One region of the Nocardioides sp. dk884 genome, then DNA from elsewhere that is predicted to be linked to it. Evidence: predicted binding sites of a transcription regulator. Region 1 holds the regulator's gene; each other region holds the start of a gene.
What was found. Region 1 encodes LexA, which represses DNA repair genes until DNA is damaged. Its sites were predicted from a motif close to TCGAACANNTGTTCGA; they were not measured.
Positions count from the first base shown of each region.

Region 2: a site for LexA is predicted at 1,957-1,972, ahead of GFH29_RS09710 (HNH endonuclease signature motif containing protein). Genes of this name have one in related genera too.
Region 3: a site for LexA is predicted at 1,552-1,567, ahead of GFH29_RS14535 (HNH endonuclease signature motif containing protein). Genes of this name have one in related genera too.

Region 1 covers NZ_CP045649.1:3,600,450-3,603,720, reverse strand. The annotation lists gene GFH29_RS17180 (MXAN_6640 family putative metalloprotease) at 1-1,097, opposite strand, end outside; gene lexA (transcriptional repressor LexA) at 1,360-2,082, opposite strand; gene GFH29_RS17170 (LysM peptidoglycan-binding domain-containing protein) at 2,439-2,786, shown strand; gene GFH29_RS17165 (hypothetical protein) at 2,896-3,225, opposite strand.
Region 2 covers NZ_CP045649.1:2,006,946-2,010,216, forward strand. The annotation lists gene GFH29_RS09705 (hypothetical protein) at 1-281, shown strand, start outside; gene GFH29_RS09710 (HNH endonuclease signature motif containing protein) at 638-1,906, opposite strand; gene GFH29_RS09720 (HAD family hydrolase) at 2,532-3,185, opposite strand; gene GFH29_RS09725 (NADP-dependent oxidoreductase) at 3,237-3,271, opposite strand, start outside.
Region 3 covers NZ_CP045649.1:3,014,357-3,017,627, forward strand. The annotation lists gene rsrA (mycothiol system anti-sigma-R factor) at 1-14, opposite strand, end outside; gene GFH29_RS14525 (sigma-70 family RNA polymerase sigma factor) at 14-676, opposite strand; gene GFH29_RS14530 (GrpB family protein) at 881-1,438, shown strand; gene GFH29_RS14535 (HNH endonuclease signature motif containing protein) at 1,580-2,881, shown strand; gene GFH29_RS14540 (alpha/beta family hydrolase) at 2,987-3,271, opposite strand, start outside.

The DNA of each region.
Region 1 (3,271 bases):
ACCGGCCGGGCCGCGGGGTAGCCCCGCCCCTCGTCGTACGACGCCGCGGGGGCGAGGTTGTCGGCGGCGAAGCCCGCCAGCGCCGCGGGCAGGGTCGTCCCGCGGGCGCGCAGCACGGTGCTGATCGCGGCCAGGGAGTGGTCCTGGACGTGCGGCCCTGTGGAGTCCGCGGCCTCCCAGATGTCGCGGACCACTGTCGCCAGACCCCCCTGCGCGGTCGGCAGCCGCTCGCCGAGCCAACGGAAGAAGATCCAGCTCCCGTAGACCCGCAGCGCGTCGGCGCGGTCCGCCCGGCCGCGGTCGTCCAGGGAACGCCTCGGCTGGCGCAGCGGGCTGCGGTGCAGGTACTGGCGGTTGTCGTCGACGTCGTCGAACAGCTCGTCCTCGACCCAGGCGGCGGTGGCCTCCATGAGCCAGGCGTCCTGGGTGGCGTCGTAGGCGAACTGCACGGCGTGGAAGTACTCGTGGGCCGCTGTCACCTGGAGGTTCTCCAGCGGCGTGTTGCCCGGGAACTGCGTGCCGTCGTAGTCGTCGTCGAGCACGCAGTAGGCCGCACGGGCGTTGGCGCCGATGACCGGGACAGGAGCGTCGCTCGCGCAGTAGCCGTACAGCCCCTGGTCGCCGATGTCGGCAAGGTAGATGTCCGTGCGGGCGTCACCGCCGAGCGGGCCGTCGCCGAGCGGCGCCCGGTATCCCGCCGACCGCAGGCGCGCGTGCACCGAGACGAGGGTGTCCAGCACCAGGTCGACCTGGTCGGGCACCCCGTTGCCGGAGAGGTCGGCGAGGTCGGGGCTGTCCGCGCTCGCCGGGTTCGACGCCCAGTGCACGCAGAGGACCGCGGTGCAGCGCACCCGCGGTGCGGCGCGAGGGCCCCACCCGTGACCGGCGGGATCCGCGCGGCCGTCGGTGGGTCGGGCGAGCAGGCGTCGCGCTGCGGCGCGCTCGCCGGCCGGCAGGGCATCCAGGGTGAGTGCCAGGTCCCGCAGGGCGATCGTGGCGTCGCCAGCGCGCAGGCCGCTGGACTCGGGGGCCAGCGCGCGGCGTGCCCCGGCCAGGGCGGCCCGGGCCCGGCGCAGCGGCACCGCCTCGGTGGGCACGCTCAGCGGGGTCGTCGCCGAGCCGGTCGCGGGGCCAGCCGAGGGGCCAGCCGAGCGAGGCGGGCCGGGATCGGCGTGTGCCGGGGTCGGGGCGAGGGCGGTGAGGACGGCGAGGCAGAGCGCTGGAAGGCCCAGGGCGCGTGCTCGGCAGGGGCCGGGCGAGGACGGGCGCCGCCGGGCGGCGCGAGGGGCTGGCACGAGGTGATCCTGTCACCCCGTGCCGGCCCGGCTCGGACTCGCCACGGACCCGGCGCGAGGGACCTCAGACCCGGCGCAGGACCGCGGTGACCTTGCCCAGGATCGAGGCGTGGGTGCCGTCGATGGGCTCGTAGGCGTCGTTGTGGGGGAGCAGCCAGACCTTGCCGTCCTTGCGCTGGAAGGTCTTCACGGTGGCCTCGCCCTCGATCAGAGCGGCCACCATGTCGCCGTTGTTGGCGGTCTGCTGCTGGCGGATCACCACGTAGTCGCCGTTGCACACCGCCGCGTCGATCATCGAGTCACCGGAGACCTCGAGCAGGAACAGCTGTCCGTCACCGACCAGCTGACGTGGGAGCGGGAAGACGTCCTCGACCCGCTCCTCGGCGAGGATCGGCCCGCCTGCGGCGATACGGCCCACCACCGGCACGTAGGAGGGGGCCGGCACGCTGTCGCCGATGCCGGTCTCGTCAACCGAGGAGCCCTCGCCCGAGGACATGGCCTTGCGGGCGGCCATCACCTCGGGCAGGAACACCTCCAGGGCACGCGGACGGTGCGGGTCGCGCTTGATGAAGCCCTTCTGCTCGAGGACCTTCAGCTGGTGCGCCACGCTCGAGGAGCTGGTCAGGCCGACGGCCTGACCGATCTCGCGCATGCTCGGCGGGTAGCCGCGCTTCTCGATGCAGTCGGTGATGTGGGTGAGCACCCGCACCTGGCGCGGGGTGAGTCCGGTCGCGTCAGCAGGACCGTCGGGGAGCTCAGCGACCCCGTCGCTCTTCTTCTTGGCCATCTGTGCCTTCCCTCGGGTCGTCGTCCGGGTTGTCCGCGCCTCCGGCGGATCGGGCGTCGTCCCGGGTCCGGTGGCGTGAGGGCCACCGTAGCGACATCCACCCCCAGAGTTCAAACATCTGTTCGAAGTGCGTGTCGCGGGCCTGCCTGCGCGGCCGAGACGGGCGATGCGTCGAACATTCGTTCGCCCAGATGCTTGCGTTCCTCGAACACCTGCTCTAGCGTCGTACATGTGTTCGATCGAACGTCTGGTCGAACGTCGATCCGGTCCCGTTTCGGCGGGACTGTCGGTGGCGGGCGTTAGACATCTTCTCGACGCCGCGATCCGAGGCTGACACCACTTCCCCAGGAGCCACGATGAGCACGCTGAACCCCACGACCATGATCATCACCTCTCGTCCGGCGACCGGCCGGTCCGTGCGGCTGACCCGCCGAGGCCGCGTGGTGGTCTTCCTGTTCTGCGTGGCGGTCCTGCTGGGCGTCGGGTTCGCCCTCGCCGGCGGCTCGATGGCGACGGCGGAGAGGGGCTCGGCGGAGCCCACGGAGATCATCACGGTCGGCACCGGTCAGACCCTGTGGGACATCGCCGCCGAGCTCAGCGACGACGGTGACGTGCGCGAGGAGATGCGCCACATCGAGCGGCTCAACGCCCTCGACTCCACGATGCTCGTCGCCGGTCAGCGCCTCGCGGTGCCCACCAGCTGAGGCACGCCAGACATCGCCGGTCGCCTCGACCCCGACCGGCGAGCAGGGGAAGACAGGGGGCGGAGCCTGATGGCTCCGCCCCCTGGTCGTTCCTCGAGGTCGAGGTCGTTCAGCGGGCCGCGCGTCGTCCGCCTGGCACCGTCGTGCGTGTCGCCGGGGTGCTCGCGGCGACGGGGTCCTGCGTCGGGGCGGCTGCGGGATCGGGCGACGAGGAGGGGCCGGAGGTGAGGCAGAGCTCGCGCAGCAGGCGTGCGATGAGCATGAGGGCCACAAACAGGCAGGCCACGGCGCCGGTCGAGGCGAGCGCCAGGAGCCACCAGCCTCCGGAGTCGCCGCCGCGCGCGCTGGCACCGAAGTCGATCGCGGCGTAGACGAGGTATCCCCAGGCGATGACGGCCAGCGTCACGCCTCCGGCCAGGGCGAGCAGGCGTGGCTGCACCGTCGGAGTCTTCTTGGTGCCCCGCCTCGAACCCGCCCGCTTGCCC
Region 2 (3,271 bases), 1.6 Mb from region 1:
CCGGCAACTCCGAGGTCTACGAGTTCACCCCCAGGGGGGTGACCTACACGATCGCGATGACCTGTACGTCGTCCGTCGCCGGAGCTGAAGCTCAGCTCGTCAACTTCGACTACCCCGATGCCGCGTCCGTCATCGGCTGCGACGGGGTCACGACCAGCACGATCGTGAGCGCGCCCCCGGGCGCCAAGCGGATCCAGGTTCGAGCGGGAGATGGCAGCGACTGGGCCCTGAGCATCTACGACGGCACACCAGAAGGCGTGTCCGTCACGCCGGTCACGTAGGAATGGCGGAAGCGATGGCTGCGTAAGTGCTCACCGAGGATCCGAGAGCATCCGCCTGAGCGGCGCCGCAGTCATCCCAACGCTGGCTCTCCTGCTCCCCATGCTCCACTGTCCACCGTCGACTCCCACGCAACAGCGCCCGCGGCGGCCACCTCAGCCGGAGGTAAGGCCAAGGCGACCGACCGGACCCGGATGACGTGCCCGGGCAAGGGGAAGCTGTGGCTCATCGTCAACCACCCCAACGCCCGCACTGACCGTGCGCGCATCGCTGCACGCAAGCCCCGCAGCCGAGACGAGCTGATATCGGGCCGGAAACTGTCGCTTTATCCTCGTCAACCCCGGCTGCGGTCATGCACTTACGTCCGACGGCTGAATCGGATATCGCCATTCGGCATCCGTTGGTGCAGATAACGGTCGTCGTGGATCAGGTGATGGTGATGGCCGCACAGAAGAATACCCTTGTCGAGATCGGTCTTTCCGCCGGCCGACCACGGGTCCACATGGTGCGCCTCGCACCAGGTGGACGGAATCGTGCAGCCGTCCGCTCGACATTCCTTGTCGCGAATTGCGAGGGCTTTTCTCTGGCCCGGGCTGAAGAGTCGACTGGCGCGGCCGAGGTCGAGCGGCACCGAGCGGGTGCCGAGGACCGCCGGGACGAGACCTGCGGTGCAGGCCAGGCGCCGGGCCTCGCCCGCGGTGATGCGGGAGCCGTCCGCCAGCGTCGCGGACCCGAGGCCGTCGACGAGCGCCTGGAGGTCCATCGTGATCACGAGAGTGGTCGCGTCGCCGCCGTGCAGGGGGAGTCTCGAGGGGTCGATGGCCTCGAGCAGCGAGCAGAAGGCCTCGCCGAGCCGACGCTCGTAGGGCACCCGCCGCCCGTCCGTGGCAGGCGAAGCGGACTCGTCTGCTGCGCGCCGCGGGTTGGTGAAGGACTCCAGCATCGTGGTCAGCCGCAGCGCGATGCTCTCCGGCACCCGGGCCCGGATCGCCGCACTCCCGTCGCCGAGGTGCTTCACACCCAAGGTCGTACGCCGCCGGGCGCGGCGCTCCGCGGCGCGCAGCTGCTCCTCCTCGACCTTCTCCGCCCACTCCGGCGCGACGACCTGGAGCAGCCGCTCGGCCAGGCGGGCCAGCTCACGTGGCCCGAAGTCGGCGGCCTGCTCCACGAGGTAGGTCTCGGCGCGGGCGAGCATGTCGGCCCACTCCTCGGCGCTGGCCTCGATGAGGTCGAAGGCGTCGGTGAGGTCGTCGAGCGCGGCGACGATGACGTGGCCCTGGTCGAGGCTGACGTGCCCGCCCGCGAGGGCGGTGCCGACGCGGTGCCAGCGCCGCTCGCACGCGACCCCGAGACGCCGCAGCCGCCGGGCGGTCGGGGCGGCGGTGTGGGTGCGGTGTGCCACCCAGGCGGCGACGTCGCGACACCCGTCGGCGTCGGCCACCTCGTCGGCGCACGCGATCACCCGCGCGTGCACCGCCTGGGCCCGTGAGGCCAGGTGGGCCGTCATCCTCAGCGCCTGGCGCTTCTCCGGCACCGAGAGGAAGACCGGATCGCGACCAGCGATCGTGTCGAGGGCGTCCTCGGCGCACCCGAGATCGGTGAGGTAGGAAGAGACCTGATCGGCCATCGTCGACTCCCGAGATCAAGGGGTGCGGGGTGGATTCCCGTATATCCCGATCCTACCCGTGTTCGAAACATTTCGAACGCGCACGGAAGGTAAAGGATGAATCTGTGGATAAAGTCGCCGAGACGGGCGGGCCACTGGCAGTGGATCGGCCCCCATGCGCCATGCGCTGTGCACCAGCGTTTCGTGCGCGACCAGACGGACCGTCGCTCTCCGATTGCGGTGTGGCCACCACGCGCGCCCGCCTGCCGGAACCGCGTCGCCGGGGCCGGCGAAGTGCCGGACCTCGCCGTCGAGGACGATCTCGCCCTCGTCGGCCTGGCAGAGGCCGTAGAGGACATCTCCGAGCGCTTCGGGTTCCACGTCGACCCCGACGCGGTCGTTGAGGACCTGCCGGTCGGCGTGAAGCGCCGTGCAACCCGGGCACGTACCGACAGTAACGATGAATCAACCGCGGCAGTCGCGGCTCCGGTACTCCGGCTGACGTCCTACTGGACTGTATTGCCAGTCGAAGAACATCACCCTGAGGTCTGCCGGGAACCAGCTCGGCGTCTGGCCGACCACGGTCAGCGAGCTCGAACGCGGTATTCGGCGCAACGACGACCTGGCACAGACCTACCGGCCTGCCTCAGCGCGGGGTAGGGCTCGGCTGGCCATCCAAGATGGCTCGAGCGGCTGCCGCTACCGAGCCGACCACCAGATCCGGCCGGTAGCCCGTCGGGTCCGATCCGTCGTCGAGCCACGCCGTGCTCAGCCCGACGGCAGCCCCACCCGCGACGTCGAGCTCGAGACTGTCGCCGATCATCCAGCCCTCGAGCGTGCAACCGAGCCTGCTGGCGAGCGCGTGGAAGATGGCAGGAGCTGGTTTGCGGGCACCGACAGCGTCGGACACGACCCATCCGTCGACGAGGGCGTCCAGGCCGGTGCGGCGAATCTTGCCCTCCTGGTTGTCGAGCATGCCGTTCGTGATGACGCCGAGAGTCCACCCGGCTGCCCGAAGGTCGGCGAGAGCGCTCCGGTCCGCGTCGGTGACCGTCACGAGCGACGGCATCCGCGAGCGGTAGTCGGCCCAGACGCTGTCAGCCGATGTTGGCAGGTCCAGCCGATCGATGAGCTCGCTGAAGACCTCGCCCTTCGGTCGGCGAGCGGTCAGCGCCGCTGCGATGACGTCGACCTCGCCGGCCGGAAGCCGCCAGTGGTCGACGAACCCTGCCGACCAGGCTCGTGCAGCGGCGGCCTGGTCGACCAGGGTCCCGTCCAGGTCCAGAGCGATGAGGGGCACGGGACGAAACCCTAGAGCGAGGGGCAGCGGTTCAGCGCAGCCCCAGGACCCTCACAACCGCACCAGCATCTTGCCCAGGTTCTCCC
Region 3 (3,271 bases), 590 kb from region 1:
GGCTGCTCGGCCATCACCTGCCCCCTGCCCGCGAGCTGGCGGTGAGCAGGTCGTTGCGCCGCACGTAGTCGGAGAGCATGTCGCGCAGCTGGCGACGCCCCCGGTGCAGACGCGACATCACGGTGCCGATGGGAGTGTCCATGATCTCGGCGATCTCCTTGTAGGCGAAGCCCTCGACGTCGGCAAGGTAGACCGCGAGGCGGAACTCCTCGGGCAGGCGCTGGAGCGCGTCCTTCACCTGGGAGTCGGGAAGGTGCTCGAGCGCCTCCATCTCCGCCGACTTCAGCCCGGTGGAGCTGTGCGACTCCGCGCGGGCGAGCTGCCAGTCCTCGACGTCCTCGGACATCGACTGCTGCGGCTGGCGCTGCTTCTTGCGGTAGGTGTTGATGAAGGTGTTGGTCAGGATCCGGTACAGCCAGGCCTTCAGGTTGGTCCCGGGCCGGAACTGGTGGAAGGACGAATACGCCTTCGCGAACGTCTCCTGGACCAGGTCCTCGGCGTCGGCAGGATTGCGCGTCATGCGCATGGCCGCGGAGTACAGCGGGTCGAGGAACGGCAGGGCGTCGCGCTCGAAGCGGGCAGCGCGCTCCGCGTCGGTCTCGGCAACAGGGTCGACGGGGGTGTCCGCAGGGGCCTGCAGGGCCTCCTCGAGGCCGGGCTCGGTGATATCAGTCATCACGTCCCAGCGTACGCCGCCGACCGGCGCTTCCATCAGTACCGTCACGCAGTCGAGAACGTCGCACGCCGCGCTCTCATTCCCGACTGGCCCTCGGTGGTCCGGTGGCAACCGTCGGTCGCGTGCCGGTTCCGGCGGTCGGGGCCGTCGGGCGAGCTCGTCGAGACCTGCCGGCGCGCGGTCGCGCGATGGAATGCTGGCGCCGTGCCCACTCCACGCGAACCTCGTCGGCCCGATGTCACCACGGCAGAGCTCATCGGCGGCGTGGAGAAGCGCGACCTCCTTCTGGAGGAGTATCAGCCAGGTTGGCCGGAGGCGTTCGCAAGCCATGAACGACGCATCCGCGAGGCGCTCGGACCGATCGCCCAGGTCGAGCACATCGGGTCGACCTCTGTGCCAGGGCTGGCTGCGAAGCCCATCATCGACATCCTCGTCGTGGTCGAGGACATCACGGGCGAGGAGGACTATCTCAGCCAGCTGGTCGACGCAGGCTACGAACTTCGAGTCCGGGAACCGGGCCACCGCATGGTGCGGACCTCTGCCCGCGACATTCACGTGCACATCGTGGAAGCCGGGGATCCGGCCGCCGACGACTACCTGCTCCTCCGCGATCACCTCCGCGCTCACCCCGATGACCGCGCGCTGTACGAGCGCACGAAACGGTCCTTGATCGCCGAGGACTGGGTGGACATGAACGCCTATGCCGAGGCCAAGACCGAGGTGATCGCCGCGATCAAGGCACGCGCCCGGAGACTCGCCTGAGCGCTCACGCGAACAGCGGAGGAACGCCTCGCACCCCCGCCTGGCCCGGCCCGTCCGGCCGGGCCCCGCGCGGGGACAGGTCTTTACCTTCGATTCCACCCAACCCCTTTTCCTCGAACGCGCGTTCGATTAAGATGAGGCATGGCCGACTCCGAGCTCCCCGAGTGCGACACCCCAGCCGCGGTGCTGGCGTTCGCTCAAGCCCGCCGGGCCGCTGCCCAGCGGGCGGAGATCGACGTCTTGGAGGCCGCTCTGGTGTGGGCCGCGATGCACCCCGAGGAGTCGGTCGCCGATGCGGCGCCGACGGCCGGGCTGGTGTTCGGCGAGCTCGCGGTGCCGCTGGCCGGTGAGGGGGCGCCGCTGGTGGCGGAGTTCGCGCCGATCGAGTTCGGCGCAGCGATTGGCATGTCCACCGACTCCGCGCGGTCCTTGGTGGGTGACGCGTTGGAGCTGGCGCACCGGTTGAAGCGGACCTGGAAGCTGGTCCGCGCCGGCAGGGTCCCACTCTGGAAGGCGCGGCGGCTCGCGCAGCTGACCACCACCCTGCCGTTGGACGGTGCGGAGTTCGTGGACCGTCAGCTGGCCGCCTTGGTCGGGAAGATCAGCTGGGCCGGGATCGAGCGGCTCGTTGACCAGGCCCGCGTGATGTTTGACCCTGAGGGTGCGGAGAAGCAACGCCGCGAGGCCGCCGACGGTCGCCGCTTCGACGTCCACACCGACGAGGCCACCCACGACGGCACCGTGCACGTCGAAGGCGTCCTCGACCTCGCCGACGCGATCGACCTGGACACCGCGATCCGTCAGGGAGCTGAGGAGCTCGCCGCCCTCGGATCCACCGAGTCATTGGACGTGCGTCGCTCCATGGCCGCCGGCGAGCTCGCGCGACGCCAGCTCGCTTTCGACCTCCGGGCGGAGGCCGGCGACGGCGCCGCATCGGTGGTCAAGCCCCGCCAGGTCGTCATCCACGTGCACCTCTCGCACGCAGCGATCTCCCGCGACGAGTCCGGCATCGCACACGTGGAAGAGACCCGATCCATCGTGTCGACCGAGCAGGTCCGCGACTGGTGCAGCGGCGACGCCCAGGTGGTCATCAAGCCGGTGATCGACCTTGAGACCCACCACCACACCGACGCCTACGCCGTCCCCGACCGGCTCGCCGACCAGACCCGTCTGGCCCAGCCGGTCTGTGCCTTCCCGTGGTGTGAGCGCCCCGCGCGGCGCTGCGACACCGACCACGTCACCGCCCACGGTGACAGCGGGCCTACGTGCAGCTGCAACCTCGCCCCCCTCTGCCGACGCCACCATCGCGCCAAGACCCACACCGGCTGGGCCTACGACAAGACCGACGCCGCGACGTACCTCTGGCGCTCACCCCACGGGCTGCACTTGATGAAGGACCGCGGCAGTACCCAGCTCGTCACCGCGCACCCGCCGGACGAGTAGATCCACCGCCCCGGACCCTGCCAGCAGCCGGCGGGGCCGTATCCCTGCCTCGCCGGTGTTTCTCAGTGCCCTCACGAGTTCGACCCACGGGATATATCCCGGCGCTCAGGCCCCCGTGCCGTCCCGGGACCCGCAGATGTCACGGACCACCCACTCGAGCACGGACTCGACGACCACCTCGAGGGCACTCTCCTGCGACAGCGGGCCGCGGGCGCCGACCTTGAGGCCGTGGTCGGCGCCGGGCACGACCGCGAGGTCGACGCCGCCGATGCCCTCGGGGAACTCGTCGGGGCGGCCCATGGCGTCGCGTTCGCCCTGGACGACGAGCGTGGGGACGCCGGTGCCCTCGAGCTCGGCGAGGCGCGAGCGCTCGGGGCGGCCGGGCGGGTG